DNA from 4 places in the Zobellella aerophila genome. Region 4 is predicted to be linked to each of the others. Evidence: predicted binding sites of a transcription regulator. Region 4 holds the regulator's gene; each other region holds the start of a gene.
What was found. The regulator sigma-54, encoded in region 4, starts transcription at its own class of promoters, with help from an activator protein. The targets are predictions, from matches to a motif close to TGGCACNGTTTTNGCTT.

Region 1 (7,725 bases), on a different contig from region 4:
GCTGGTCGGGGTCTTCGATCTCAATGGCCGCTTCTCGGTGGTGTTCCTGGCGATATCCTATCTGGCGGCCCTAGGGCTCTACCTGCAGCGCAAGCGAGAGGGCGCCCCGGGCACCGCCAGTTACTGGACCTTTATCGGCGGTCGCGATGTGCTGTTTCATCCCTCGGCGCTGCTGGACTATCAGTATTATCTGCTCCGTGGGGTGCTTAAGGTGCTCTTCGTGCTGCCGGTGGTCGGACTGGTGGAGCCCCATATCTGGGAGTCCCGGGACTATATGGGCTTCTTCACCCGGGTCTGGGGGGAACGGCCGCGCCTGGGAGAAAACATGGGGTTGATGATGCTCTATGGTCTGGGCCTGTTCCTGGTGGCCGATTGCGTGCATTACTGGGTGCACCGGGTTTTTCATTGTCGCTGGCTGTGGGAATTTCACAAGGTGCACCATTCGGCGGAAGTGCTGGTGCCAGCCACCGCCAGCCGTATCCATGTGGTGGAAAAGGTGGCGGAGAAGCTCGCCAAGGGCCTGTTTATCGGTGCCTATGCGGGGGGCTTCTATTACCTGTGCGGTGGCAGCGTGAGCAAGTATACCCTGTTCGGATCCAGCTACCTGGTGCTGCTCTTCAACTCGCTGGCCGCTAACCTCAGACACACCCATATCTGGCTGTCGTTCGGTCCGGTGATCGAGCATGTGATCAACAGCCCGGCTCAGCACCAGATCCACCACAGCAACGATCCCAAGCATTTCAACAGGAACTTCGGCACCAATTTGTCGGTGTGGGACTGGATGTTCGGCACTCTGTATGTCACCGGCTGGCAGCCGGAGCCGCTCACCTTCGGCGCGGGCAGGCCGGAAAACAACAGGTACCGCAGCCTGTGGGCGCTGATCTTCCTGCCCTTTATCCTTACCATCAGCCGGCTGCATGTTCGGCTCCGCCTTGCCGGCCGGCGGCCGGCAACGGGACCCGATCGCTGAGACCTTTGTCCTGCTCCGGCCCGCGGGGTAGAATCGCCGTTTTAACGCAGGAGGTATGGGTGGAGTTTGAATTTCTTCGGGATCTGGATGGGCGTCACCGGGCCCGTTTTACCATGGGCCATGAAGCCCTGGGCCAGTGGTTGACCGATGAGGTGGATCCTGCCGAGGCGAGCGAGCTGTTGCGGGTCATCGGCATCATCGAGGCGTGTGAACAGCAGGAGTTCAGGAAAACCTACCCCGAGTTTACCCTGCTGCTGACCAGGGAAGAGGCTGAGTTGAGTGCCCATGCCCTGGCGTTCGATACCGATCAGATGGAAGACGGCATGGCCTATTACGATGACGAGCTGTACGCCGGTTGCGGCCTGGACGACTTGGCCCGGGTGCTGGAACAATGGCGGGATTTTCTTACTGGCCGGTGAGCGGTGACCCGGGATCAGGGACTGGACTGCATACTCGAGTCCCTAGTCCCCAATCACAGCTTGATCTTCCCCCGTCCGCTCTTGATTTTTCCCCTGTGGATCTTGCTGTCCGTGCGTTTGCGCTTGGCGGCCTTGCTCGGTTTGGTCGCCCGGCGCACCTTTACCGGCCGGGTGGCCTGTTGCAGCAGGGCGAGCAGCGCCTCCCTGGCGGTTTCCTTGTTTTGCAGCTGGCTGCGGTAGCTCTCGCAGCGGATCAGGATCCAACCCGACTCTAGCACCCGATGATCCTGCAACGTGCTCAATGCCACCTTGTAGGAATCTGGCAGGCTGGGGCTGTTGGCATAGTCGAAGCGCAGCTGCACCGCCGAGTCGGTCTTGTTCACATGCTGGCCACCCGGGCCGCTGGCCCGCATGGTTAAAAACTCCAGCTCCTGCTCGGGGATATGCACCCGGGCCGATAGGGATAACATGGTCTGACTCCCTTGCACCATCTCGGTGCGATCATTGTTTAACCTGCACCAAAATCATATCACAGCGGACGGGCTCATCCGTCACTTATAGTTAAGCTATTGAAAATTAACAAATAAAAAGTTGGCACGAAGATTGTTTGTATTTGGTTAACCCAGGCTTAAACAACGGAGCTAGCCATGAAAATGATCTGCGCCATTATCAAACCGTTCAAACTGGACGATGTGCGTTCGGCCCTCGCCGAGGTCGGCATCGAGGGGATGACGGTATCTGAAGTAAAGGGATTCGGACGGCAGAAAGGTCATACCGAACTGTATCGGGGCGCCGAGTACACGGTGGACTTTTTACCCAAAATCAAACTGGAAATTGCCACTCAGACCGAGCAGGTCGAGCGCGTGCTGGAGGCGATTTGCGAAACCGCCTATACCGGCAAGATAGGCGACGGCAAGATCTTTGTTTACGAGCTGCAGCAAACCGTGCGCATCCGCACCGGTGAGCGGGATATTGAAGCGATTTAAGCGAGGGAATGCATGATGGATGCACTAACTGAAATGAAGTTTGCCCTGGACACCTTTTACTTCCTGATGTCCGGTGTACTGGTGATGTGGATGGCGGCAGGCTTTGCCATGCTGGAGGCCGGCCTGGTACGGGCCAAGAACACCACCGAAATCCTGACTAAGAATATTCTGCTGTTTGCCATCGCCTGCACCATGTATCTGCTGGTGGGCTACCACATCATGTATGTGGACAATGCCGAAGGCGGCTGGTTGCCCAGCCTGGGCGGCCTGATCGGCAGCCAGGCGGAAGGCGCCGACCATGCCCTGGAATCCGATTTCTTCTTCCAGGTGGTGTTTGTGGCGACAGCCATGTCCATCGTCTCCGGTGCCGTGGCCGAGCGGATGAAACTGTGGGCGTTTCTGGCCTTTGCGGTGGTCTTGACCGCCTTTATCTATCCGTTGGAAGGCTATTGGACCTGGGGCGGTGGCTTCCTGTCAGAGTGGGGCTTCTTTGACTTTGCCGGCTCGGGCATAGTGCATATGGCCGGTGCCGCTGCCGCCCTGGCGGGTGTGCTGCTGCTGGGTGCCCGCAAGGGGAAATACGGCAAAAACGGCGCCATCCATCCGATCCCCGGCTCCAATATGCCGCTGGCGACCCTGGGTACCTTTATCCTGTGGATGGGCTGGTTCGGTTTTAACGGGGGCTCCCAACTGCTGCTGTCCGATGTGGAGAACTCCACCGCGGTAGCCAAGATTTTCGTCAACACCAACGCCGCCGCCGCCGCCGGCGCCATCGGTGCCTTGCTGGTGACCAAGCTGACCTGGGGCAAGGCCGACCTGACCATGATCCTCAATGGTGCGCTGGCCGGACTGGTGGCCATTACCGCCGACCCCCTGTCGCCCGGCCATCTGTGGGGCGCCACCATCGGCCTGCTGGCAGGGGTGCTGGTGGTTTACGCCATCATCAGCCTGGACAAACTGCGCATCGATGATCCGGTCGGCGCCATCTCGGTACATGGCGTCTGCGGTATCTTCGGCCTGCTGATGGTGCCGGTCGCCAATGACGACGCCTCGCTGTGGGCCCAGATGGCCGGTATCCTGGTGATCGGTGCCTGGGTATTCTGCGCCAGCCTGCTGCTCTGGTATGTGCTCAAGCAGGTGATGGGTATCCGGGTGACCGAAGAGGAAGAAATGTCCGGTATGGATATGATCGACTGCGGTATCGATGCCTACCCCGAGTTCGTGACCGTGAAGCAAAATTGATAAGGTATTTACGAGGCTGCCGAGCCTGGTTCTTTGGGGGACTCTGAGTCCCCCTTTTTTCGTTTGGAGTTTGAATGCCGGGCAATGGCCGTTAACCAACCGGGTCCTGGAACACTCCTGTTTCGGAGCAAAATATCGCCGTTCGGCCGATGTTTGATTCGGCGAAAGAAGGGAGACGGACGAATAGGTAGAGCGAGTGCGGATGAAAATTTTTCTTATTCAGTCATAGCCTGGCTATTGATTACGTTAGCTACAAATGTATACTTCTAAACGCTAATTATTCTCACTCAACCAAATGGAACCTGGATAATGCACCATAAACACCTGTTGTCCGCTGCCGCTGTGTTGGTAAGCAGTTTGTCCGCCAATGCCTTTGCCGAAGAGGTGAATGTCTATTCCAACCGTCAGGACTTCCTGATCGCGCCTATCGTTGAGGCCTTTACCAAGGACACCGGCATCGATGTCAACGTGGTGTTTATCAAGGATGGCATGGGTGAGCGTCTGGAGCGGGAAGGGCGCCTGTCACCGGCCGATCTGGTGCTGACCGTCGATGTCAGCCGCTTGATGGACGTGGTCGATAAGGATCTGACCCAGCCGCTGGACAACAAGGTGCTGGAGGAAAATATCCCGGCCCAGTACCGCGATGCCGATGGCCGCTGGTTCGCCCTGACCACCCGCGCCCGTGCCGTGTATTCTTCGGTGGAGCGAGTTGGCAAGCGTGACGACATCACTTATGAAGAGCTGGCCGATCCCAAATACAAGGGCAAGCTGTGTACCCGCAGCGGCAAGCACCCCTACAATGTGGCGCTGACCGCCTCCATGATTGCCGAGCACGGCAGTGAATACACCAAAACCTGGCTGGAAGGCCTGAAGGCCAACCTGGCGCAGAAGCCCCAGGGCGGCGACCGGGATCAGGTCAAGGCCATCAAGGACGGCGTCTGTGATTATTCCCTGGGCAACAGCTACTACTACGGCGTGATGCTGAGCAACGACAAGCAGCGTGAGTGGGCAGAAGCCGTCCATATCAACTTCCCCAACCAGGCGGATCGTGGCACCCATGTGAATATTTCCGCCATGGCCCTGACCAAGCATGCCAAGAACAAGGATGCGGCGGTCAAGCTGATGGAGTTCCTGAGCAACGATCAGGCTCAGCACCTGTATGCCTCCGCCAACCACGAATATCCGGTCAAACCGGACGTCGAACCTTCCGAGCTGGTCAAGGGCTGGGGCGAGTTCAAGTCCGACACCCTGCCGCTGACCGATGTGGCAAAACATGCCAAGGAAGCGCTGCAATTGCTGGACGAGGTTCAATACGATCTGTAAAAAGACGGGGGTGCGCCCCCGTGTAGAGTAATAGATGAAAAGACTTGGTTGGACAGTCAGCAGCTGGGGCCTGGCCCTGGTGCTGACTTTGCCTGTTTTGGCACTGGTCTATGAGGCCTTGCTACCCACAGAGGATATCTTCCATCATCTGTGGAGCACTGTGTTGCCCGTCTATATCGGCAACACCTTCTGGCTGGTGTTGGCGGTGATGGGTTTCAGCCTGTTGTGCGGCCTGCCCGCCGCCTGGTTGATGGCGATGTGCGAACTGCCGGGCAAGCGCTGGCTGCAATGGGCGCTGATCCTGCCGTTGGCCATGCCCTCCTATATAGTGGCCTTCGTCTATACGGATCTGCTCGATTATTCCGGACCCGTGCAGGCTGCCTTGCGTGGCTGGTTCGGCTGGCAGTCCTCGACGGAGTATTATTTCCCGCCGATCCGCACCCTGGGCGGTGCCGCCATCGTGCTGGGACTGGTGCTCTACCCCTATGTCTACCTGCTGGCCCGCACCGCCTTCCTGGAGCAATCCACCAACCTGATCCAGTCCAGCCGCCTGTTGGGCTGTACTCCCTGGCAAAGCTTCAAGCGGGTGAGCCTGCCCCTGGCGCGGCCGTCCATAGCCGTCGGCCTGTCGCTGGTGGCGATGGAAACCCTGGCTGATTTCGGCACAGTCCACTTTTTTGCGGTCAGCACCCTGACCACGGCGGTCTACGATACCTGGCTGGGCTACGGTAGCCTGAATGCCGCCGCCAAGATTGCCGCCATCATGCTGCTGGTGGTAACCCTGCTGCTGAGCATGGAACGGATGAGCCGCAAGCGTCAGCAGGTATTCCAGAAAACCATGGAGCATGAGCAGGAAACCGGCTACCGGCTGACCGGCCTGACCCGCTTGGCTGCCCTGGGCTATTGCTGGGGACTGGTGACCATAGGTTTCCTGCTGCCCTTTGCCATCCTCTGCTATCACGCGGTGTACTATTTCGATCAGGCCTGGAACGCCAAATTTTTCCAGTACAGCGCCAACAGCCTGCTACTGTCTACCCTGGTGGCTCTGCTGGCGATATTGCTGGCGGTGATGCTGGGCATGAGTCATCGGTTGAAGGGAAGAGCCTATACGGCACTACCCATGCGGCTGGCGTCCATGGGCTATGCCCTGCCGGGCACAGTGCTGGCGATTGGCGTGTTGATCCCTCTGACCGGCATGGACTTTGCCATTAACGATCTGGCCCTGTGGCTAGGCCTGCGCGAACCTGGGCTGGTGCTGACCGGCACCATGACCGCCATTGCCTTCGGTTACCTGGTGCGCTTTGCCGCCATGGCGGTGGGGGCGGTGGAGAGCAGCATCAACAAAGTATCGCCGTCGCTGGATATGGTCACCCAGACCCTCGGCTACGGCCCGGGCGCGATGATCGCCCGGGTGCATATTCCCTTGATCCGAAAGGGAATTTTGGCCGGGGCCCTGTTGGTGTTTATCGAATGTATGAAGGAGCTGCCGGCTGCCCTGTTGCTGCGTCCCTTCAACTTTCATACCCTGGCGACCTATGTGTATCAATTCGTGTCTGACGAGCAGCTGGAATTGGGCGCCCTGCCCGCCATCGTCATCGTGTTGGTCGGTTTGATCCCGCTGATATTTCTGAATCGTTCTCTGGAGCAGCATCACTGATGGCCGCCTTGGATATAAAGGGTATTTGTTGCAGTTATAACGGCAAGCCCATCTTGGATAATCTCTCCCTGTCGGTGGCGGAGAATGAAATTATGTGCCTGCTGGGGGCCAGCGGCTGCGGAAAGACCACGCTGCTAAAAGCGGTGGCGGGCTTGCTGCCGGTGTCCCGGGGCGAGATTTGCATCCATGACCGTCAGGTGAACGGCCCCGGTGTGGCGCTGGTGCCCGAGCTGCGCAATATCGGCATGATCTTCCAGGACTATGCGCTGTTTCCGCATCTGACGGTGGCGGACAATGTCGCCTTCGGCCTGGCGAACAAGGAAAAGAACAAGACCAGGATCAGGGCCCGGATCGCCGAAGCCCTGGAACTGGTCAACCTGGCGGAGCTGGGCGGCCGCTATCCGCACCAGCTGTCTGGCGGCCAGCAGCAGCGGGTGGCGATCGCCCGGGCGCTGATTTGCCAGCCCAGGCTGATGCTGCTGGACGAGCCCTTTTCCAATATCGACACCCAGGTACGGATGCGGCTGATCGGCGAGATCCGGGCCTTGTTGAAAGGGCAGGGGATCAGCGCCATCTTCGTCACCCACAGTAAGGAAGAGGCCTTTGCCTTCTCCGACAAGCTGGCCCTGTTCCGGGCCGGGCAGATCGAACAGGTGGGCCGGCCGCAGACCCTGTATCAGTATCCGGACAGCCGTTTCGTAGCCGATTTTCTGGGGCTGGCCAATTATGTGTCGGGGCAGGTGCTGGACAGCCACAGTGTCAGCACCCCCTTTGGTCGCGTCGACAGTGTGTCCGCGTTGGGCCAGGCCGCCGGTACCCATGGCCAGCTGTTGCTCAGGCCCAGGCAAATTCAGCTAACCCTGGCGGAGCAGGGCAATGGCCGGGTGCTGGAGCAGCAGTTCCTCGGCAGCCATACCCGCTGCTTGGTTGAATGCCAGGGGGTACGCCTCGAGGTCAGCATCAATGAGCCGTTGCCGGCGGTCAGCCAGGTAAATGTCAGTGTCGCTCCCCACACCCTGACGTTTTTTCCCGACGCAGAGGTAAGCAGCCGTCAGACGGAGCCGATGCGCAAGTTGGGCTGAGGGCTTGCCTGTTGCCGTATGGCACACGTTATACTGGGTCGTTACC
Region 2 (7,725 bases), 350 kb from region 4:
GCAGCAGGTAATAAAACAATGCCAGATCCATGTTATGCCTCCGCCTTCTGGTGTTTGATATCTTTCACCCATTCCAGGGCAAAGCCGGGTGCATTCACGCCGATCAGGTGCTGCTCCAGGTGCTCCCGATCCGGGGGGCCCTTACGCACCAGCTTGGCCATGAAATAGAGGTACACGCACAGCAACAGGCTGTAGGTCAGCACAAACAGGGTGAGCGAGAACAGCACCCGCTCCGCCGGCAGCGGCGACACCACATCCATGGTCCGCACCAGCCCCTGTACCAGCCAGGGCTGGCGACCCACCTCCACCACATACCAGCCGGCCAGGGTGGCCAGCACCCCCGCCGGTATCATCAGGTTGACCAGGGCCAGGAAGCCCTTGTGCTCATACAACCGCTCCTTGCGCCGCAGCAGCAGGCCGAGCAGCGCCACCCAGATCATCAATACCCCCAGGCCCACCATGACCCGGAACGAGTAGAACACCAGCGGCACATTGGGGCGCTCGTCGGCGGGCACCGACTTCAGCCCCTGCAGCTCGCCGTCCAGGCTGTGGGTTAGGATCAGCGAGGCCAGCTTGGGGATCTTGAGCTCGAAGTGGTTGGTTTCGTTTTCCATGTCGGGCACGGCGAACAGCAGCAGCGGCACGCTTGCTTCCCGCTCGGGCCAGATGCCCTCCATCGCCGCCAGCTTGATCGGCTGATATTCCTTCACCGTCAGGCCATGGTAGTCCCCCACCAGCGCCTGGACCGGCGCCAGGATCAGCGCCGCCCACAGGGCCATCGACAGGCCTTTTTTGGCGAAGTCCTGGTCCCGGTTGTTACGCAGATACCAGGCGCTGACCCCGGCCACCACGAAGGTGCCGGTAAGCAGCGCCGCCAGCAGCATATGCATCAGCCGATAGGGCATCGAGGGGTTGAACACCACCTCCAGCCAGCTGGTGGCCTCGAACCGGCCGTCGATGATTTCGTAGCCGGCCGGGGTCTGCATCCAGGAGTTGGCGGCGATGATCCAGAAGGCGGAAATCCAGGTGCCCACCGCGACCACGCAGGTAGCGAAGAAGTGCAGCCTTTCACTGACCCGCTGCCAGCCGAACAGCATGACGCCGAGGAAGCCGGCCTCCAGGAAGAAGGCGGTCAGCACCTCATAGGCCATCAACGGCCCCAGCACGGGACCGGTGAGTTCGGAAAATTTGGAGAAGTTGGTGCCGAACTCGTAGGACAGCACTATGCCGCTGACCACCCCCATACCGAAGGTAATCGCGAACGGCTTAATCCAGAACTTCGCCAGCTGGAAATAAAGCGGATTGCGGGTCTTCAGCCACAGGCCTTCCCAGATGGCGATGGCGGTGGCCAGGCCGATGGTGATCGACGGAAAAATAATATGAAAACTGACCGTGAAGGCGAACTGGATTCGCGACAGTATGGCGGCATCTAATTCCATTACTCCCCCTTAGCGACGATGGTAACGGTTGATTGCGGCCGGCAGGGTAGCCAGGCCCAGCACAATAAAGATGGCAGAAAATTCAATTACTAACGCGGTCATATCCATGGTAAGTCATTCCCTTATCTGATGATGACCAACTTAACTGCAGAAAGCATGCCATAAAGACAAACGCCTTACCCTGCCTTGCCTTGGATCAAAAAAGTGGCGAAAACTTGCCCCGATCGACAACAAGGTTTACAGTTCCTGGGCCGTTAAGTGTCAACGACGTTTACAGAATGGGATCCGATACCATGGCGCTGGATATTGCCTTCGAATTGATGATGATACTGACCAGCGCCTGCGCGCTGATAGTGTCGGCCTGGTTGTTCTGGCGTGCCCGCGGCCAGCGCAGCATGAAGGCGCTGGCCGGCTTCGGCATCATGATGGCACTCTGGTGCGCCGGCCATGTCGCCGTCTTTCACGGCCTGGAGGCCCTGGGCGCCGCGCTGATCCTCACCAATCCGCTGATGCCGACCTTTTTCCTCGACTTCGCCATCGGCTTCGTCAACCAGGGCCCGGGCAGCCGCCCCTGGCTGAATTGGCTGGCCCGCCGCCGGAGCCTGTTCTACTCGACCAGCCTGCTGGTGATTCTGCTGAGCCTGCTGCTCACCGGCGGCAAGGTGATCGAATTCGGCCACTTCCGCCATTATTTCGTATTCCAGGGCGCCGGCTGGTTCAATATCGCCTATACGGTGGTCATCGGCATCCTGGCCCACGCCATCCTGCTGTGGGGGTTCGGCATCCACAGGGGCAACCGCCGCCGCTCCATCGCCGCCATGTTTGCTGCCGGAGCCTGGGGACTGTGGCTGGCCACCAGCTTTATCTTCCCCTCAATGGGTCTCTATTGGTATCCCTACCCCATGCTGCTGCTGCCCTCATACATAGTGCTGCTAGTCTATGGGGTGGTGCGTTATCAGATGCTGGAAGTCAACGCCTGGGCCAACCGGGCCCTGTTATGGACCCTAATGACGCTGCTGGTGCTGGGACTGATCGCCCTGCTCAGCTCGCTCGCCGGACAATTCGGCATGCAGGCCCTTGCCAATGTGCCCAAATGGCAGCTCTGGCTTTATTCCATGCTGATGCTGACCCTGGCCGTGGCCCTCTATCAGCCGGTCGGCAAGCTGGTCGAACGGCTTATCTATCCGGGCATCCACCTCAACGAACAGCTGCTCGATATGTGGCTGGCCCGGTTACGCCAGGCTAACAGCTGGACCGAGCTGGTAACCATCGCCGAAACCCTGATCTCCCGCCAGATGGGCCAGCCCGTCTCGGTGCACCTCTATCAGCAGGGGGAAGCCCTCACCCACCGCACGGGCATCAATCCGGCCCCCCGCTTGATCTGCCACCATCAGCCCCAGGGCTGGCGCTCCCAGCTGGCGGGCTGGGACGACGTCACTCCCGGGCTGCGCCTGGCCGCCGAGGTGTTCGCCTCGCTGCTGGCGACCCGCTGCGGCGTGCTGGAGCGCTCCCTGCAGCTGGCCGAAGCCGAGCGCAAGCGGCTGGCGGAACAACACCTGGTTGAGCTAGGCGGCCTGTCCGCCGCCATGGCCCATGAAATGCGCAACCCGCTCAATATTATTTCCATGGCCTCGGCAGGCCTGGATCCCGATCGCAAGGCGATGATCCAGAACCAGCTCAAGCGTGCCGACCGGCTGATCTCCGATATGCTGTCCTATTCCGGCCGAATCCAGATCCAGCGCCAGCCGGTACGGCTGAAAGACCTGATCGACAGCCTGAGCCACCAGTTTGACTGGCAGCAGGCCCGCCTCGAGTGCGCCCTGCCCGCCGAGCTGGTCATCAACGCCGATCCCTACCGGCTGCAGCAGGTGTTTACCAACCTGATCGACAATGCCCTGGCCTTTGTCCGCAACCAGGACGGCGGCATCATCCGTATCGAGGCGGGGGAGCGTGCCGGCAGCATACGGGTGCATAACAATGGCCCCGCGCTTGCGCCCGAGATGCGCCACAGCCTGTTCCGTCCCTTCGTCAGCAAACGCAGCGGCGGCAGCGGGCTGGGTCTGGCGATAGTGCGCCGTATCATGGATGCCCATGGCGGCCGTATCCGCTACCGCAACGATCTGGGCTGGAACGTCAGCTTTGAACTGCTTTTCCCCGAGGGAGACCACACATGAACCAGGCACGCATACTGTTGATCGACGATGAACCGGCCTTCCGTACCCTCTGTGATCAGTGGCTGAAGGCGGCCGGCTATGAGGTGAGAAGCGGAGCCGATCTGAACGCCCTGCAGGGTCAGCTGCAGTCATTCGACGCCGATCTGATCCTGCTGGACCTGTCGCTGCCGCCCCACTTCGATCCCATGCACACCCTGGCGGCGGTCCCCCAGTTTGCCGATCGGCCTGTGATCATCCTCACCGGCCACGGCGAACGGGAACTGGCGCTGGAAGCCCTGCGCCAGGGCGCCTGGGACTTCCTCACCAAACCCATAGATCCGGACATGCTGGCGGTGGTGGTCAAACGGGCGCTGACCAAGCACCAGCTGGCCCGGGAGCTGAGTGCGCTTAAAGATAACCTGGGCAAGAAATCCGCGCTCGACACCCTGATCGGCGCCTCCCCGTCGATGGACAATATCCGCGCCCTGGTCAGCCGCATCGCGCCCACCGATGTGCGGGTGCTGGTGACCGGCCCCTCGGGCACCGGCAAGGAAGTGATCTCAAAGGCCATCCACGATCTCAGCCAGCGCGCCGGCGCCCCCTTTATCTCGGTGCACTGCGGAGCCATTCCCGCCGAGCTGCTGGAAAGCGAGCTGTTCGGCCATACCAAGGGCGCCTTCACCGGCGCCGACAAGGCCCGCGACGGCCTGCTCAAGCTGGCCGACGGTGGTACCCTGTTCCTGGACGAGATAGGCGAGATGCCGCTGGCGATGCAGGTGAAGTTGTTGAGGGTGCTGCAGGAAGGCAGCTATTACCCGGTCGGCGGGCGCAGCCTGGAAACCATAGACGTGCGGCTGGTGTCGGCCACCAATGCGGACTTACCCGACAAGGTGAGCCGGGGAGAATTTCGCGAGGATTTGTTCTATCGCATCAAGGGGGTAACCATAGAAACCCGGCCCCTGGCCGAGCGGCCCGAAGATATTCCCCTGTTGATCACCCATTTTCTCGAACTGCAGGCCAGGGACGGCGGAGCGCCCTCCCTGCGTCCCGATACCGATGCCTTCAACTGGTTTATCCGCCGCGACTGGCCGGGCAATGTGCGCGAGCTGAAAAGCGCCCTCGACAGCGTGGCCGCCATCGCCCAGGGCGGCGTCATCAGCCTGGAAGACATCGCCCTGCTCTATCCCGATGCCCAGTCGCAAACCGCCGGCTCCTCCGCCCGGCCGGGCGACAGCCTGGATGCCCAGGTACGGGCGCTGGAAATTCGGCTTATCGGCGAGGCCCTGGCGCGCTTCGACAACAACCGCACCCACGCCGCCCAGGCGTTAGGGCTTTCCCGCCAGGGACTGCTGAAGAAGATAGAGCGCTATGGGCTTTGAGCTAAAACAAAGCCGTAGGCCTGTCACTTGGTCACAAGTTTTTGTTGGCTTTGATGACAGCCCGAAAGAGGACAAAGGGCACTACTCCGCCAACACGCCGTAAACCCTCCCTGGGAGCTCAGCCGACCGTCACAGAGTACGCCATAACAAACCGACAGACTTGTGACCAAGAGGCAAGCCATAAGCGAGCAGCCGTAAACACTCGCCTAGTGTGCAGTTTGGGACCCTCGTTTCCATGCTCTGCATGGGAACGCAGACAGCGTTATGGCCAGACGCCAGGCTTCTGACTCAGTGTTGCACCGCCGAAGAGAACAGGTTGATCACCGCCGTGCCTGCCAGGATCAGGCCGATGCCCAGGATGGCGAAACCGTCCAGCTGCTGGCCATGCCACAGCCAGCTGATCAGGGCGATCAGCACGATACCGGCACCGCACCAGATGGCATAAGCAATGCCGATGGGCACCGTTTTCACCGTGACCGACAGCAGCAGGAAAGCCGCACCGTAACCCAGCAAGACGATGGCCGTGGCCAGCGGCTGGGTAAACTGCTCGGTTTTCGGCAACATGGAAGTGGCAATCACCTCGCAGACAATCGCGATCACCAGCGCCGTCATCGGCGGTATTGCGGCTAACATTTGCACCATGGTAACGGCCCCATAAAACAGAGAATAACCAACCCGCTAGCTTACCCAGTCATGGGCAAGAAAAGCCATGCCTGCGGCCTGAAAAAGCAATAAAATCCGCCTTGCCCCTCCGGGGGCCACTCGAATTAGGCCGGTCATTGCTGCTATATTGTTGCTCCCCTTACCCTGATCCGAGACACAACGATGGCCCTGGACACCTGGCTTCTCTACCTGGCCGCCATGATCGGCCTGTCACTCACCCCCGGCCCCAACAGCCTGCTGGCGCTGAGTCACGGCGCCCTCTACGGCCGGCGCAAGACCCTGTTTACCGTGGCCGGCGGCGCCCTCGGCTTCGCCATCGTCATCGCCCTGTCGCTGTTCGGCATAGGCGCCTTGCTGCAGGCCTCGGCGACGCTGTTTATGGCCCTGAAAATCATCGGCGGCGGCTATCTTATCTGGCTCGGCATCCAGCTCTGGCGGGCCCCCGCCCCCACCGCCGAGCAGAGCGACCAGGCCGGCTATCGCGGCGGCTACCCCCTGTTTCGCCAGGGCCTGCTGTCGGCGCTGACCAACCCCAAGGCGGTGCTGTTTTTCGCCGCCTTTCTGCCACAATTCATCGACCCCGAGCGCCAGCTGCTCATCCAGTTCGTGGTGATGGCGGCCACCTTCGCGCTCACCGAGTTTGTCACCGAAGTACTGATTGCCAGCTTTGCCCAGCGCACCCGCACCTGGCTGGCCCGCAGCGGACGCCGCTTCAACCGCGTCTGCGCCAGCCTGTTCGTGCTGCTCGGCGGCTGGCTGCCGCTGGCCCGTTAAATAACCCGTGTCAATGTCGCTAACGACGTCATATTCGCCCGCAGGCGCCCCGTGGGGCGCCTGCGGGCGATAAATCATCACGGCACCGTCGGCATCCGTTTCGTATGCTGGATGGAAGGCGCCGTCATCATATCCCTCCTGTTTTTGATATAGAGTTCAAAAGTGCTTGTGTTACATCTATCTCCCCGCCTGCTCCCCACCACCAGCCAAGTGCACAACACATTCCTGCGGCGTTGTTGATCAAATCAAAGCCGGAATAGCCTGTCCACCCTGTCGGCCATGACCGGCGTCGGCAAGGGCGTCAAATGGCTGAGTAACATCAACCTGACGCCGTCCTTTATTCTGCTGGCGGTATTTATCCTGTTCGGATCCACCGGCTTTGCGTTCTCAACCTATATCGGCGACCTGGGGGCATCCAGAAGGCAATGGTCATCGGCGCCCTGCCCTTCTCGGTGAGCATGATACTGATGTGTGTCGGTACCCTCAAATCCGCCTTTGCCAAACGGCAAACCGCCAACGCCCAGGATAACGTGGCCTGAACCCAGGCGGAATGATTCCCGCCCCCATTTATTGCAGCATTCAGTCAACGAATCCCATTGGAGAACAGCATGACGACTATCCAGCGTAGAGAAAGCGGCCCGCGCATGAGCCAGGCGGTGGCGGCGAATGATTTCGTCTTCTTGTCCAGTCGGCACTGACCGCCCCCGGATACCTGATCGAGGCACAGGCCGTGGCGCTCGCAACACCACAAGGTTGAGTCGTATGTCCCATGACTCGGAGGGTCCGCAGGCGGGCCCTCTCGTACAGGCAATGAAGCAAACTACCCGGTAACAGATTCAGTCAACCCGCACATCCGTATTGTTGACGATGACATCCAGCCGTCCTATATCCGCCTCGGCATCATTCAGCAGCCAGTCACGAAAGGTGCAGGCCGAGGCCGACAAGGGTTTTGCCGTGCTGTAGACCAGGTAATCGGCCCTGCCCGTTTCCACATAAAAATCTCCGGCTACCTTGATAAGAAGATGTGATAGTCGCTTACTGAATAATATGGGGGCGGCCCCGCCCCCATGGTTCTCTGGTATCCGCCGTTACTTCAGGTTGAAATAAAACACGATCAGCACGGCGATGGGCGAGAGGTAACGCACCACCGGGAACCAGAGCCCGTGCCAGCGGCCCAGCTCGACGGCCGAGTTAGCCGGTTTCATCTTCCAGCCGACGAACAGGGCGGTCATCAGGGCGCCGAGCGGCATCATGATATTGGCGGTGAGGAAGTCGTAGAGGTCGAACAACGTCTTGCCCTCGAAGCGCTCGAACATG
Region 3 (7,725 bases), on a different contig from region 4:
GTCCTGCCCGGCGGATGGCGCGGCGGGTGGAAGCACTTAACTTGTATTAGGCAAAACCTGTGCCAGAGTGAATATTCTTGTTAATCATGTGGTTGCACATGGGATGTGCAAGCGGGGTGCACAATCATAAGGCAATGGCAACAAGATGGTGCACCGGGGCGGCGCTATGGGGCGGCGCTATGAGGCCGCCCCGTGGCTTGCCGTCGGCGGTCAGGCGACGTTGGCCTTCCCGCCCAGCTGGCTGACCTTGTTATGGCCTTCGTACAGGAAGCTGAGCACCCGCCGGCGCAGTTGGTGGTAGTGGGTGTCGTCGCTGAGCAGGACCCGGTTGCGCGGGCGTTGCAGGGGAATGTCCAGGATTTCCCCTATGGTGGCCGAGGGACCGTTGGTCATCATCACGATGCGATCCGACAGCAGTACGGCCTCGTCCACATCGTGGGTGATCATGATCACCGTGTTGCCCAGTTCGGCCTGGATCTCCATCAGCGAGTCCTGCAGATGGGCCCGGGTCAGGGCGTCGAGGGCGCCGAAGGGTTCGTCCATCAGCAGCACCTTGGGATCCACCGCCAGTGCCCGGGCTATGCCCACCCGCTGCTTCATGCCGCCGGAGATCTCGCCGGGCAGCTTGTGGGCCGCATGGTTCATGTGCACCAGAGCGAGGAAATGGGCCACCCGCTCCCTGCGCTCGGCCTTGCCGTGCCGGGTAAAGGTGTTGTCCACCGCCAGGGCGATGTTCTGCTCCACCGTCAACCAGGGCAGCAGGGCATGGTTCTGGAACACCACGGCCCGCTCGGGGCCGGGGCCGTCAACTTCCCTGCCCTCCAGGATAACGCCGCCGGTGCTGGCGGTGTACAGCCCGGCCACCAGGTTGAGCACAGTGCTCTTGCCGCAGCCAGAGTGGCCGATCAACGACACGAACTCGCCTTTCTTCAGCCTGAGGTTGATGTTCTTCAGCGCTTCGAATTCGCCCTTGTCGGTGCTAAAACGCATGTCGACACCGCTCAGCTCCAGGTAATGTTTGCTCATTTCGGTCTCCTTAGCGGTGGTTGCCGGTCTTGTCCCAGGACAGTTGTTGCTGCAATGCCAGCATCAGCCGGTCGAGCAGGTAGCCGATCAGCCCGATAACCACCACCGCCACCATGATGCGGGCCATGGAATCGCTGCTGCCGTTCTGAAATTCATCCCATACGAATTTACCCAGGCCCGGGTTCTGGGCCAGCATCTCGGCGGCGATCAGCACCATCCAGGCGACCCCCAGGGACAGGCGCAGGCCGGTGAAGATCATGGGGATGGCGCTGGGCAGCACGATTTGGCGCACATGGGTCAGGCCGCGCAGACGCAGCATCTTGCTGACGTTGACCAGGTCCTTGTCCATGCCAGCTACCCCCACGGCGGTGTTGATGAGTGTCGGCCACAGGCTGCACAGGGTGACGGTGACCAGGGAGATCAGGAACGACTTGGACACCAGCGGCTCGGGGGTCACATAGAGGGCGCTCACCACTATGGTCACCAGCGGCAGCCAGGCCAGGGGGGACACCGGCTTGAGCAGCTGCACCACCGGGTTCATCGCCTGATACAGGTTCTTGTTCAGTCCCAGGGCGATACCGGCCGGAATGGCGATGACCATGGCCAGCAAAAAGCCGGCGGCCACGGTTTTCAGGCTGGTCAGGATCTGGTCGAAGAAGGTGGGGCGGCCGGTAAAGGCGCGTATCCGCACTTGGGCGTCGGGATTCTCCGCCTTGATGGTCAGGTTGCGGGCGATCTGGCGGTCATAGAAAGCCCGCTCCCGGCTCCGCTCGGCCTGGTGCTCCTGCACCAGGTTGACCAGCTGCTGGCCGGTTTGCACCGGGCCGGGCAGGGTACCGAGGGAGGTGGTGACCTGGGCCGCCAGCAGATGCCAGATCAGCAGGAAGCCGGTGATGCCCAGCATAGGGATCAGGGCCCTGGACAGCCGGCGCGGCGAAGCCAGGCCTGAAAGTCGGGACAGGGGGATGATGTTCATCATGATGCCTCCTTAGAGCTGGCTGTCGCCGGTCAGGCCGATGGCGAACTGGTCAATGTAGGCGTTGGGGTGGTGGCCGTCGTAAGTCTTGCCGTCGATAAAGGCGCTGGTGGCGGGGCGGAAGCCGTCGCGGCTGTCCAGGCCGGGGAAGTCGTCGGCAGACAGTTTGCCGTCGGCGATCAGCGCCTTGGCGGCCCGGGTGTAGATATCCGGGCGATAGACACGTTTGGCCTGTTCCAGATACCAGTCATCGCTCCGTGCCTGGGGGATCTGGCCCCAGCGGCGCATCTGGGTCATAAACCAGATGGCATCGCTGTAGTAGGGATAGGTGGCGTTATGGCGGAAGAAGACGTTGAAGTCCGGCGCCGGGCGCACATCCCCCTGTTCGTATTCAAAGGAGCCGGTCATGCTGGCGGCGATCACCTTTTGGTCGGCACCCACGTAGTAGGGCCGGGACAGGATATCGACCGCTTCCTGGCGGTTGCCATTCTGCTCCGCATCCAGCCAGTGGGCGGCGCGCAGCAGCGCCTTGACCAGGCGGAGATGGGTGTTGGGATTGGCGTCGCTCCAGGCCTTGCTCACCGCGAAGACTTTTTCCGGGTTATAGGGCCAGATATCGTGGTTGGTGATCACCGGCACGCCTATCTTCTTGAGCACCGCCTGTTGGTTCCAGGGCTCGCCCACGCTGTAGCCGGCTATGGTGCCGGCCTCCAGGGTGGCCGGCATCTGCGGCGGCGGGGTCACCGACAACTGCACTTCGGCCTGTAACAGACCACTGTTGTCGCCCTTGTGCGGGGCGTAGAAGCCCGGGTGGATGCCGCCGGCGGCGAGCCAGTATCTCAGTTCGTAGTTATGGCTGGACACCGGGAATACGGTGCCCATCTGCAGCGCCTTGCCGGCCTGCTGGTATTGCGCCAGGGCCGGCTTGAGCGCGGCGGCGGAAATGGGGTGCTGCGGCTTGCCGGCTTCGTCCAGCTTAAGGTTGGGCTTCATCGCCTCCCACAGCGCGTTGGAGACGGTGATGGCATTACCGTTCAGGTCCATGCTGAAGGCGGTGACCAGCTCGGCCCGGGTGCCGATGCCGAGGGCGGCCCCGATCGGCTGGCCAGCCAGCATATGGGCACCGTCCAGCTCGCCGGAAATGACCCTGTCCAGCAGCACTTTCCAGTTGGCCTGGGCTTCGAGGGTGACATACAGGCCTTCATCCTCGAAAAAGCCCTTGTCGTAGGCGATGGCCAGCGGGGCCATATCGGTCAGCTTGATAAAGCCGAGGGTCAGCTCGTCTTTTTCTGCCGGTCCTATGCTGGTCTCGGCCGGGGCCTGGGATGCCAGGCTGAGGGTGAGTGCCCCGACCAGGGCGGATTTTTTCCATAACGTCATCTTGAGAGCTCCCTGTTTTTTTAAATTCGGTACCGCGTCAAGCGGGCTGCTAGATAAGCAACATCAAGATACGTGCCAAAAGTTATGATATTGATTTTTAAGTGTTTTTATTTGCTTATGGAAGGTCAGCTCCGCCATGGGGGAAGCCACTTCACCAAGATAAGGCAGGGCTGCACTAAGGCCGGGCCATCGGTGCCTCGGGAAGGGAGATTTGCTCGCCTTGCGAATATTAAGGAGCAGGTGGTCGAGCGTCCCTAGGAGAAAGTGGTCAGCTGGCTGGCAACCGGACAAAAAAACTCCCATTCAGGGATGGGAGTCAGCCAAATGGCAGAGGACTGGAGAAACGTAGTATATGGTGGTCCGGGTCGCCGGATAAGCGCCCACCATGATGGCAGGCCTGGCTTACAGCTTTTCTCCCAGCGACTGGCTCTGAGATGCCTCTAGTAGCTGTTTTAATTCGGGGATGCAGGAGCCGCAGCGGGTCCCGCATTTCAGCTGCTGCTGCAATTCTTCAAGTTGTTCGACCCCCTCTTCGATGGCTTGGCGGATGCGCTTTTCGGTCACGCTCCAGCAACTGCACACCAGTCGGCCAGTGCCGGCCAGGGCCTGGCTCAGTTGGCCGAGCAGCAGGCTGGGTTGCAGCGTGCTGCCCAGCAGGGAGGCCAGCGCCTCGGGATTGATCTGCCAGGGCGACTGGCCGAACAGCAGCAGTCCCTGGATCTTGCCCGCTTCCAGCCCGACCAGCAGCCGGCCCTGGGGAAGCGGCCAATCCAGCCAGCTGCCTTCGCGGGTCAGGGCGGTCCTGGCCTCAGCCAGCGAGGTCTGCGAGTCGATCAGGCTCCAACACTCGCCGCTGGCCAGAGGACGCCGGCTCCACCATTCCGGCAGCCAGCGAGGGGCCTCCAGACCTATCCAGCTGGCCTGCCATTGATGGCGTACTGCCACCACCTGCACCGGGTTTTGCTTGAAGGCTGGTTGACCCGAGGTGGGGCAGCCGCGGGCGCTAACCAGATCGTTGACCCGGCCACCCGAGCTGAATTCACCGCTCCAGTGCATGGGCACGAATACTTGGCCGGGGGGTATGCTTTCGTCTGCTACCACCCGCAGCAGGGTATGGCCGCGCTCATTGTGCAGCTGGAGCAGCAGCGCCTGGTCGAGGCCGCCCCGGCTCAGTGTGCTCGGATTTATCTGCGCCTGGGGCTCGCTCGTCGCCGCCATCAGCCGGGCCACATGCCCGGTGCGGCTCATGGTATGCCACTGATCCCGCAGTCGGCCGGTATTGAGCAGCAGGCGGGCTCCGGCCGGCTCGGAGCGCTCCCGGGGGGAGGCCGGGTGCAGGCGGGCCTTGCCGTCCGGGGTGGCGAAATGGCCGTCGCCGAACAGCCGGGCCGGACCGGTTTCCCGACCGGCCAGGGGCCAGCTGCGCGGTGTCATTTGTTGATACTGCTCATCGCTCAGGCCGCTCAGGGCCGAGATATCGAACAACCGTTCGCCGCCGTTCTCGAAGCCGGACAGGGCCGCGTGCTCGCGGAAGATGGCGGCGGGCGAGTCGAAGCCGAATGCCTGCTCAAAGCCCATGGCCTGGGCCACCTGGCAGATAGCCCACCAGTCTGGCCTGGCGGCGCCGGGCGCCGGCTTGAACGGGCGCTGACGGGAAATGGTGCGGGCCGAGTTGGTCACAGTGCCGTCTTTCTCGCCCCAGCCGGCGGCGGGCAGCAAGACCCTGGCCAGCCGGGCGGTATCCGTGTTGGGACTGATATCCGACACCACCAACAATTCGCACTTTTCCAGGGCGCGGCGGGCACGGGCGCTGTCGGGCAGGGATACCGCCGGGTTGGAGCCCATCACCCACAGTGCCTTGATGTCGCCCCGCTCCAGTGCATCTATCATCTCCATGGCCTTTAGTCCCGGGCCCGGGGCCAGCCGATCGCTACCCCAGAAACGGGCCACCTTGTCCCGGTTGCCGGGGGCGAAGTCCATATGGGCCGCTAGCTGGTTGGCCAGGCCCCCTACCTCTCGGCCGCCCATGGCATTGGGCTGGCCGGTAAGGGAAAAGGGGGCAGCCCCCGGCTTGCCGATGCGGCCGGTGAGCAGGTGGCAGTTGATGATGGCGCCGGCATTGTCGGTGCCCTGTTCGGACTGGTTGATGCCCATGCAGAACAGGGTCAGGGTCTTGGGAGTATCGAGGAAGGCCTGGTAGAAACGATTCAGCTCGGCGATGGTCAGGCCAGTGGCTTCGGCCACCTTATCTGTCCGGTATTCGGATCCGCCCAACGTCAGGCTCAGCTCGGCAAAGCCGGTGACGTGCTGCTCGATAAAAGCCCGGTCCATGCTGGCGCTGTCCAGGATTCGGCGGGCCAGTCCGTTGAATAGCAGCAGGTCCGAGCCGGGTTTTATTTGCAGGTGCAGATCCGCCTGCTGGCTGGTGGCCGTGCCCCTGGGATCTATCACTATCCACCGCTGAGCGGGGTTGGCGGCCCTGGCCTGCTCCAGCCGGCGAAAAAGTACCGGGTGGGTCCAGGCGCTATTGGCCCCCACCATGACCACCAGCTCGGCTTCGGCCAGATCCTCATAACCGGCGGGCACGGCATCCTCGCCAAAGGCGCGCTGATGGGCGGCGACGGCGGACGACATGCACAGGCGGGAGTTGGTGTCGATATTGGCGGAGCCGATGAAGCCTTTCATCAGCTTGTTGGCCACATAATAGTCTTCGGTCAGCATCTGGCCCGAACCGTAGAAGGCCACGGCCTGGGGGCCATGCCGTTTAATAATCTCGGCAAAGCCGGTGGCGACGGTGGCGATGGCCTCGGGCCAGTCCAGCTGCCTGCCATCTACCCTGGGATAGAGCAGGCGATTGGGCAGGGTCTGGCTTTCGCCCAACGCCATGCCTTTGACACAGAGGGCGCCCCGGTTGGCGGGATGAAGCTGGTCACCGGTGACGGCACCCTGGCCGTCGATCTTGACGCCGCAGCCAACGCCGCAGTAAGGGCAGGTGGTATGGATCGAAGCTGTCATAATGGCCTTGTGGTTAGATGCGTTTATATCTATCAAGCAAGGCCTGTGCCATTGATGTAGTTTATTATTAATCAGGTGGTTAGAGTGCCGATGAGGCAAATCTTTGCACAATAACAAGGCAAGGGGGCCAAGATGGTGCAGGCCTGGATCGGGCCGGCGAAGCAATGCGGTGATGGCATTAGGTATACCGTTATTTCGGTCACTCTAGGCGGAGGGCGGCTCAGAATCGGTTAACCGGCACCTTCAGATACACCCGGCCGTCATCTTCCGCCGGCGGCCACCGGCCGGCCCGCATGTTGACCTGTACCGAGGGCAGCAGCAGCCGGGGCGTGTCCAGCTTGGCGTCCCGCTCGCGGCGCATGCGCACGAATTCGTCCTCGGTAATGCCCTGGTGAATATGGAGGTTGTGCAGGCGCTCTTCCTCCACCGTGGTCTGGCAGGCATATTGCTCCCGTCCCGGGGCCTTGTAATCGTGACACATAAAGAGGCGGGTCGAGGCGGGCAGGGCAAAGATCTTGTGCACGGAGCGGTAGAGGCTGGCCGCGTCGCCGCCGGGAAAATCGCAGCGGGCGGTGCCATAGTCGGGCATGAACAGGGTATCACCGACCCAGGCGGCATCGCCGAATACATAGGTCATGCAGCCGGGAGTATGGCCCGGTGTGTGGATGGCATGGCCTTCGAGCGCGCCGATGGCGATGGGGTCGCCGTCGGCGAACAGCCGATCGAACTGGCTGCCGTCCCGGGCAAAGTCGGGGCCGGCGTTGAACAGTGCCCCGAAGGTCGTTTGCACCTCGGTGGTGAGGGCGCCGATGCCGAGCCTGGCCCCGGTTTTTTGTCGAAGATAAGAGGCGGCCGACAGATGATCGGCATGGACATGGGTTTCCAGGATCCATTCGGTTATCAACCGGGCCTTGTTAATAAAGGCCAATATTTCGTCGGCGCCGGTGGTGGCAGTGGTACCGGAGGCGTAATCGAAGTTCAGCACGGGATCGATAATGGCGCAGCAGCCAGAGCCCGGATCTTGAACGACATAGCTGAAGGTGAAGGTCGAGTCATCGAAGAAGGGCGTGACGAGCGGTTGCATATCGCCTCCGGCGCATTCATTTCAAAAGAAGTTGCTGATATTTTGTTAAGTTTAAATAACTGTTCCTAATACCGCTACATCGACCGGGTCGCGCACGCAGACACGCCATGCACCCGTCCCTGAGTGCTCCGCTGGGCTATCCCTGACACAGGGGATCTGCTTAGCTATACCCGGTCGCTGTCTTGAGTGAGCTACTATTCGGAACCGCAATTTAATCTAGATAGGGCATAGGGCGCGTATTTCT
Region 4 (7,725 bases):
ATCCTGAGAAAGTCGGTGCTGGGCCAAAGCCTGCAAAGTGAGGCTCTGATTGACACCATTTCAACCGAATACCTGGAAATGGACTTTGTGCATAATCAGCTACGCTCAAATCAGGCAGTGATGCTGCGCGGCCCCGGATACCATACCCAGGGCCAGGGCTTGCTGGGCAGACTCGAACAACAAACCGTGGAATTATTAAATGGCACCCAGGCAACTTATAACCCTTAGCGTCACCGGCCTGCTGGCGCTGTCGCTTAACCTGGCTCAGGCCAAGGAATCCGATTTCAGCCAACAGGTTACCATAGACGCCGGCCACCAGCTGGTCGAGCTCTCTGACGACAAAGTCACCTTCAGCGACAAGGTAGTGGTCAAACAGGGCAGCATCGATGTTCGCGCCGATAAGCTGGTGGTGATCCGCAATGCCGAGGGGCTACAGTCCATGACCGCCTACGGCGCACCCGCCACCTATTCCCAAACCCTGGAAAATGGCCAGCCGGTGCGTGCCGAGGCGCGGGAAATTCATTACGACATCAAAGCCCGCACTATCACCCTGTTACGGGATGCCAAACTGAAACAACGGGACAACACCGTCAGCGGCCACCGCATCCGTTATCATATCGACAGGCAGCAGATGGAAGCCGAAGGTCAGGGCCAGCAAGGCAGGGTCACTACCGTCTTCCTGCCGGAGCAGGTAGAAGACCTAGAGAATAATACGGGTAAACAGGACTGAGCCATGGCGATACTGAAAGCACGGGGTTTACAAAAAAGCTATAAGGGACGCCAGGTGGTGGCCGATGTCAGCCTGACCGTCAACACCGGCCAGGTGGTCGGCTTGCTGGGCCCCAACGGCGCGGGGAAAACCACTTCCTTCTATATGATAGTGGGCCTGGTACAACGGGATGCAGGCAGCATTACCATAGATGACCAGGATATCAGCCATCAGCCCATGCATGTCCGGGCTCAGTCCGGAATCGGCTATTTGCCCCAGGAAGCATCGATCTTCCGTCGCCTGAGTGTGGCCGATAACCTGATGGCGGTTTTGGAAACCCGTCAGGATCTGGACAGCCCGAGCCGTAACGAAAAAATGGAACAATTGCTGGAAGAATTCAATATCACCCATATCCGGGACAGCCTGGGCATGAGCCTGTCCGGTGGGGAACGTCGACGGGTAGAAATTGCCCGGGCCCTGGCGGCCGATCCCCGTTTTATTTTATTGGATGAACCCTTCGCCGGTGTCGATCCCATTTCGGTTATCGACATCAAAAAAGTCATACTGCACCTGCGCGACCGGGGGCTCGGTGTGCTGATCACCGACCATAATGTCAGGGAGACCCTGGATGTCTGCGAACGCGCCTATATTGTGAGCCACGGACACCGGATTGCCGCCGGCACCCCTGCCGAAATTTTGAGTAATGAGCAGGTGAAAAAAGTCTACCTGGGTGACCAGTTCAGCCTCTGAATCGGCTCCGCACGGCACAATCGCGGCATAATTAACAAGGACTTACCGAACAGATGAAGCCAACACTCCAGTTACGTCTGGGTCAGCAGTTAACCATGACTCCCCAGTTGCAACAAGCCATCCGGCTGTTGCAACTCTCCAGCCTGGAACTGCAGCAGGAGATCCAGCAAGCCCTGGAGGCCAACCCCTTGCTGGAGCAGGAAGAGCCGGACACCATTGAGGTTGCGGAGCCCCGCCAGGATGACCAGATGGCCACGGACACCGCCATGGAGCAGAGCAAGCTGTCCGACGAACTCCCCACCGACAGCCAGTGGGACGATGTCTACAGCGCTTCCACCAGCGGCCCTGGCCCTGCACCGGACGGGGCCGAGGATATGGTATACCAGGGTGAAACCACCGAGACCCTGCAGGATTACCTGCTTTGGCAGATGCAACTGACCCCCTTCAGCGACACCGATCAGGCCATCGCCACCACCATTATCGACGCCATCGACGAGGCCGGTTACCTGACCATAGGTATTCAGGATATCTGTGACGCGGTTGCCGGCGATGAGCTGGACATTGAGCCGGAAGAGGTCGAAGCTGTATTAAAAAGGATCCAGCATTTTGATCCCATCGGCGTTGCCGCTCGTTCGGTACAGGAGTGTTTGTTGATCCAGCTTGAGCGCTTCCCGCCCGACACCCCCTGGTTACCCCAGACCCGGGAAGTCATTACCCAGCATATGGACCTGCTCGGTAACCGGGACTATCGCACCCTGCAGCGCAAGGCCAAACTGAAGGAAGAGGAGCTGCGCGCCGTGCTGGCCCTGATCCAACAGCTCGAACCCAGGCCCGGCAACAGCGTTCTCCAGAGCAGCTCTGAATACGTGATCCCCGATCTGGTGGTGACCAAGCGTCAGGGGCTCTGGACGGCTGAGCTGAATGCGGATGCCATGCCCAAGGTTAGATTGAACCAAACCTATGCCGCCATGGCCAAACACACTAAGGACAGTCGGGATAGCCAGTTTATCCGCAGTCATCTGCAAGACGCCAAGTGGTTCATCAAGAGTCTTGAAAGCAGAAATGAGACCCTGCTCAAGGTTGCCAATTGTATTGTGGAACAACAACAGGCATTCTTTGAACAGGGAGAGGAAGCCATGAAGCCCATGGTGCTGAATCATGTGGCCGAAGCCGTGGAGATGCATGAATCAACCATCTCCCGGGTGACCACCCAGAAATTCCTGCATACCCCCAGGGGCGTGTTTGAGCTGAAGTACTTTTTCTCCAGCCATGTAGGAACCGACGATGGTGGTGAATGTTCCTCCACCGCAATTCGTGCCCTGATCAAGAAGCTGGTCAGTGCAGAAAATCCGGCCAAGCCATTAAGCGACAGCAAAATCGCACAGTTGCTGGCCGAACAGGGGATACAAGTGGCCCGTCGAACCATCGCAAAGTACCGCGAGTCTCTGGCCATCCCCCCTTCCAATCAGCGTAAACGCCTGGTTTAAGGCAGACCAAGAAGGAAGACGTTATGCAAATAAACCTGACTGGACACCATGTAGAAATCACCGATGCACTACGTGACTATGTGAATAGCAAATTTACCAAGTTGGAACGTCACTTCGATCATATTACCAATGCGCACGTCATCCTTAACGTGGAAAAATTACAACAGATTGCCGAGGCCAAGCTGAATGTCAGCGGCGGAGAAGTGTTCGCCAATGCCCAGCATGAAAACATGTATGCGGCTATCGACGGCTTGATCGACAAGCTGGATCGCCAGATCATCAAACACAAAGAGAAGCTCAAAAAAATATAACCATGGAAGTCGCCGATATATTAAGCAGGGACTGCACCCGCAGTGCAGTTCCTTGTACAAGCAAGAAACGCGCCCTGGAAATCATCAGCGAGCTGGCCGCCCAACATCTGAACATCAACAGCCAACAGCTTTTTGACTGCCTGCTGGCCCGGGAAAAAATGGGTACCACCGGCATAGGTAATGGTATCGCCATTCCCCATGGCCGTATCGGCAATGAAAATAAGGCGACGGCGGTACTGCTGACCTTTGCCGAGTCGGTGGAGTTCGATGCCATCGACAACCAGCCGGTAGGGCTGGTTTTTGCGCTGCTGGTGCCGGAACAAGAATGTAAACAACACCTGAAAACCTTGTCGCTTATCGCCGAAAAGCTCAGTAATAAGCAGGTTTGCAAACAACTACGCCAGGCCACCAGCGACGATGAATTGTACCAAATCATGATTTCTGCCTGAGGAGCTGGTATGCAACTGGTTATCGTGAGTGGCCGCTCAGGCTCGGGTAAGACAGTCGCCCTGCGGGTACTGGAAGACCTAGGCTACTATTGCGTCGATAACCTGCCGGTTGAACTGCTGCCCGACCTGATCAACATGCGTCTGGCCCGTCCGGGTGAAGTGGCGGTTAGCATAGACGTGCGCAACCTGCCCGACAGCACCGAAAAGCTGGAGGCCTGTCTGGCCGAAATCAGATCGATGGCAGAGGTCAACCTCTCCAGTATTTTTATCGATGCGGAAAACAGCGTGCTGATCCGTCGTTTTGGCGACACCCGCCGTCTGCATCCCCTGTCCAGGGAGAGCCTGACTCTGGATGAAGCCATCCGGGAAGAAACCCACTTGCTTGCCCCCCTCTCTTCCGATGCGGATCTGCGCATCGATACCTCCAACCTGAGTATTCACGATCTGAGCGAGGTGATCCGTGAACGCGTGCTTGGCAAGAAGGAGCGCGAGCTAAACTGGGTATTCGAGTCGTTCGGTTATAAACACGGCGTCTCCAAGGATGCCGACTTTGTTTTTGACGCCCGTTTTCTACCCAACCCCCACTGGGTCGCCGAACTCAGGCCCTTTACCGGCAAGGATGAGCCGGTCGCCATCTATCTGGCCAGCCAACCCGAGGTGATGAAGTATCTGTGGCAGATAGAAAACCTGCTGCTCACCTGGATGCCTCATCTGGAACGCAATAACCGCAGCTATGTGACCGTCGCCATCGGTTGCACCGGCGGTCAGCACAGATCCGTCTACCTCGCCGAGCAGCTGGCGCAGTCCTTCAAAAGCATGGGAAAAAACGTGCAAGTCCGCCACCGTACATTGGAAAAACGCAATGCCGAAAATTGAACGGGATCTGGAAATCGTCAACAAACTGGGACTCCATGCCCGCGCCGCTGTTCAGCTGGTGCAATTAACGCAACAATTCGATGCCATCATCACCGTCTGCAATCAGGAAAAACAGGCCCCTGCCAACAGTGTCATGGGCCTGCTGATGTTGGAAACTGCCCAGGGCCATGCCATCCGGGTGGTAGTAGAAGGCCCGGAGGCCGAGGCGGCGATGGATGCCGTAGCCCGCCTGGTGGCAGATCGTTTTAACGAATCGGAATAAATAGGGTAAAATTCATATCCAATTGAATTCACCCACTAGGAGCCCCGGATGACTGAGCCCCTTGACCAGGAAAGGACAACGGATCAGCTGGAAACCATCGGCCGGGCCCTGGACAGCGGCATGTTCATCCATGTGCGGCGTATGCTGCAACAGATGCGTCCCGGCGACGTCGCCTGGCTGCTGGAATCCTCTCCCGCTCCCAGCCGTAAGGTCCTCTGGCAACTGGTCGACCCGGATGATTACGGCGAAATTCTGGAAGAGCTGTCGGAAGAAGTCCGGGACGGCATCATCCGGCTGATGGATCCGGAAAAGCTGGCCAACGCCCTGGAAGACATGGAGTCGGACGATCTGGCCTATGTGCTGCGAGATCTGCCCGAACGCCTGTATCGCCAGGTGCTGACCCAGATGGACGAGCAGGACCGGCTCAGGGCCGAGCAGGCCTTGTCCTACCCGGAAGACACCGCCGGCTCGATCATGAATACCGAATTCATCACCCTGCGAGCGGATGTCACCATCGACGTGGTGCTCCGCTACCTGCGCCTGCGCAACGAGTTGCCGGAAGGCACGGATACCCTCTATGTGGTGGACAAGGACAACCGCCTGCTGGGAGACATGTCACTCGCCAGCCTGGTGGTACAGGCTCCCGCCACCACGGTCGCCGAAGCCATGGATACCCAGGTCGAGGCCATCCCCCTGACCATGTCCGATGTCGAAGCCGCCAACCTGTTTGAGCGCCATGACTGGCTGTCGGCACCTGTGGTCGATGAGAACGGCATCCTGCTCGGCCGGATCACCATAGATGACGTGGTGGATATCATCAGGGAAGAAGGGGAGCACTCCATGATGGGCATGGCCAAAATGGACGTCGATGAAGACACCTTCGCTCCGGTACTGCCCAGCGCCAAACGCCGGACCATCTGGCTGACGGTGAATCTCTGCACCGCACTGATTGCAGCCAGTGTCTCCAACATGTTTGAAGCCACCCTCTCACAGCTGGCTACCCTGGCGATACTGATGACCATAGTCCCTTCCATGGGCGGCATCGCCGGCAACCAAACCCTGGCCCTGATGATCCGCGGCATGGCAGTCGGCCATATCAGTGACAGCAACGCCCGCTGGCTGCTGACCAAGGAAGCCCTGGTCGGCCTGATCAACGGCCTGATCTGGGCGCTGGCCATCGCCGTGGTGGTCAGCATCTGGAAAGACAGTATCGCCATCGGCCTGGTCATCGCAGCCGCCATGTTTATCAACCTGGCGGTGGCCGGCTTGGCCGGCGCTCTGATCCCGCTGGTGATGCGCCGCTTCAACATAGATCCCGCACTGGCCGGCTCCATGGCGCTGACCACCATTACCGATACCGTCGGCCTGTTGTCTTTCCTGGGACTGGCGACCCTGCTGCTGCTGAACTAATGCTTGGGACTTGGGACTTGGGACTTGGGACTTGGGACTTGGGACTTGGGACTTGGGACTTGGGACTTGGGAGCAGAGTTTGTCCTGCCAATCACCAATCACAAGTCCCTGATCACCGCCGTTACTGCCCCGCGATCTTCATCTGATCGATCAATACCGAGCCGGTCTGCAGGCTGGAGCGGGTTTCCACATCGGTACCGATGGCTTGAATGCCGGCGAACATCTCCTTCAGGTTGCCGGCGATGGTGATCTCTTCCACCGGGTAGGCAATTTCCCCCTTTTCCACCCAGAAGCCGGCGGCGCCACGGGAATAGTCACCATTCACTATGTTCACCCCCTGGCCCATCATCTCGGTCACCAGCAGGCCGGTATCCATCAGCTTCAGCAACTGTTCCAGGTTCTGGCCACTGCTGGCCACCTGCCAGTTATGGATGCCGCCGGCATGGCCGGTCACTTCCATGCCCAGCTTGCGGGCCGAATAACTGGTCAACAGATAGCTCTGCAATATCCCCTGTTCGATAATATTGCCGGCACGGGTGCGCACACCTTCATTATCGAAAGGCGAACTGGCCAACCCCTTATCGAGGTGAGGCTGCTCGCTGATGGTCAGCCACTCGGGGAAAATACGGCTGCCCAGGGCATCGAGCAGGAAAGAGGATTTACGGTACAGGCTGCCGCCGCTGATGGCCATCACCAAGTGGCCAAACAGACCGGATGCCACATCCGGGTGAAACAACACGGGCACCCGGGTGGTGCCTATCTTGCGGCCGCCCAAACGGCCCAGGGTACGAGTCACGGCTTCGTCGGCCACCTGTTCGGGAGTCCATAGATCGGCCAGGCTACGGGCCGATGTATAACCGTATTCGCGCTGCATATCCCCGTCTTGTTCACCGATCAGCACGCAACTCATGCCGAAGCGGGTACCGCTATAGCCCTTGATAAAACCATGGCTGTTGCCGTAGACCCTGGTCCCCAGGGTACTGGAGAAACTGGCACCGTCGGACTGTTTGATGCGCCCGTCCTGGCCCAGGGCATGGCGCTCGCAGCGCAGCGCCAGCTCGATGCCGAACTCGGGCTCCAGATCGGCGGGAAAACACATGGCCACCTCGGGCGCATCCCAGGCCAGATCCCCGGACTCGGCGATGCCGGCAAAGGGATCCGGAGAGGTATAGCGGGAAATATCCAGGGCGGCGGCGACCGTCTTGGCAATCGCCTCGGGCCGTAAATCAGAGGTGGATGCCGAACCTTTGCGGCCGTCCCGATAGACGGCGATACCAAGGGCGCCATCCTTATTGAATTCAATATTTTCCAGTTCGCCATTGCGGGTATTGATCGACAACCCCGTCTGTTTGCTGATCGACACTTCCGCACTGTCTGCCCCCAGCCGCTTGGCCGAGTCCAGTGCCTGCTCTACCGCCAGCTCCAGCTGGCGTTGCTCTGTTTGAATGTCTGCTGGGTTCATGATGATGAT

Region 1: the regulator sigma-54 is predicted to act here: its motif matches at 1,982-1,998, upstream of ABD806_RS14420 (P-II family nitrogen regulator).
Region 2: the regulator sigma-54 is predicted to act here: its motif matches at 1,585-1,601, upstream of ABD806_RS09640 (cytochrome ubiquinol oxidase subunit I).
Region 3: the regulator sigma-54 is predicted to act here: its motif matches at 3,444-3,460, upstream of ABD806_RS14260 (CmpA/NrtA family ABC transporter substrate-binding protein).

The regions. Positions count from the first base shown of each region.
Region 1 covers NZ_BAABCX010000004.1:178,478-186,202, forward strand. Annotated here, with positions in the region: gene ABD806_RS14405 (sterol desaturase family protein) at 1-970, shown strand, start outside; gene ABD806_RS14410 (YacL family protein) at 1,030-1,389, shown strand; gene arfB (alternative ribosome rescue aminoacyl-tRNA hydrolase ArfB) at 1,443-1,859, opposite strand; gene ABD806_RS14420 (P-II family nitrogen regulator) at 2,037-2,375, shown strand; gene ABD806_RS14425 (ammonium transporter) at 2,391-3,617, shown strand; gene ABD806_RS14430 (Fe(3+) ABC transporter substrate-binding protein) at 3,927-4,940, shown strand; gene ABD806_RS14435 (ABC transporter permease) at 4,975-6,597, shown strand; gene ABD806_RS14440 (ABC transporter ATP-binding protein) at 6,597-7,679, shown strand.
Region 2 covers NZ_BAABCX010000002.1:425,447-433,171, forward strand. Annotated here, with positions in the region: gene cydB (cytochrome d ubiquinol oxidase subunit II) at 1-31, opposite strand, end outside; gene ABD806_RS09640 (cytochrome ubiquinol oxidase subunit I) at 33-1,439, opposite strand; gene ABD806_RS09645 (sensor histidine kinase) at 1,718-3,613, shown strand; gene ABD806_RS09650 (sigma-54-dependent transcriptional regulator) at 3,610-4,971, shown strand; gene ABD806_RS09655 (DMT family transporter) at 5,260-5,604, opposite strand; gene ABD806_RS09660 (LysE family translocator) at 5,797-6,408, shown strand; gene ABD806_RS18025 (BCCT family transporter) at 6,679-6,864, shown strand; gene ABD806_RS09665 (hypothetical protein) at 7,245-7,400, opposite strand; gene ABD806_RS09670 (sodium-dependent transporter) at 7,497-7,725, opposite strand, start outside.
Region 3 covers NZ_BAABCX010000004.1:138,717-146,441, forward strand. Annotated here, with positions in the region: gene ABD806_RS14250 (ABC transporter ATP-binding protein) at 211-1,026, opposite strand; gene ABD806_RS14255 (ABC transporter permease) at 1,037-2,005, opposite strand; gene ABD806_RS14260 (CmpA/NrtA family ABC transporter substrate-binding protein) at 2,015-3,382, opposite strand; gene ABD806_RS14265 (nitrate reductase) at 3,785-6,397, opposite strand; gene ABD806_RS14270 (MBL fold metallo-hydrolase) at 6,618-7,481, opposite strand.
Region 4 covers NZ_BAABCX010000002.1:777,658-785,382, forward strand. Annotated here, with positions in the region: gene lptC (LPS export ABC transporter periplasmic protein LptC) at 1-228, shown strand, start outside; gene lptA (lipopolysaccharide transport periplasmic protein LptA) at 200-730, shown strand; gene lptB (LPS export ABC transporter ATP-binding protein) at 734-1,459, shown strand; gene ABD806_RS11275 (RNA polymerase factor sigma-54) at 1,513-2,946, shown strand; gene hpf (ribosome hibernation promoting factor) at 2,970-3,257, shown strand; gene ptsN (PTS IIA-like nitrogen regulatory protein PtsN) at 3,260-3,706, shown strand; gene rapZ (RNase adapter RapZ) at 3,716-4,582, shown strand; gene ABD806_RS11295 (HPr family phosphocarrier protein) at 4,569-4,844, shown strand; gene mgtE (magnesium transporter) at 4,893-6,254, shown strand; gene pmbA (metalloprotease PmbA) at 6,376-7,716, opposite strand.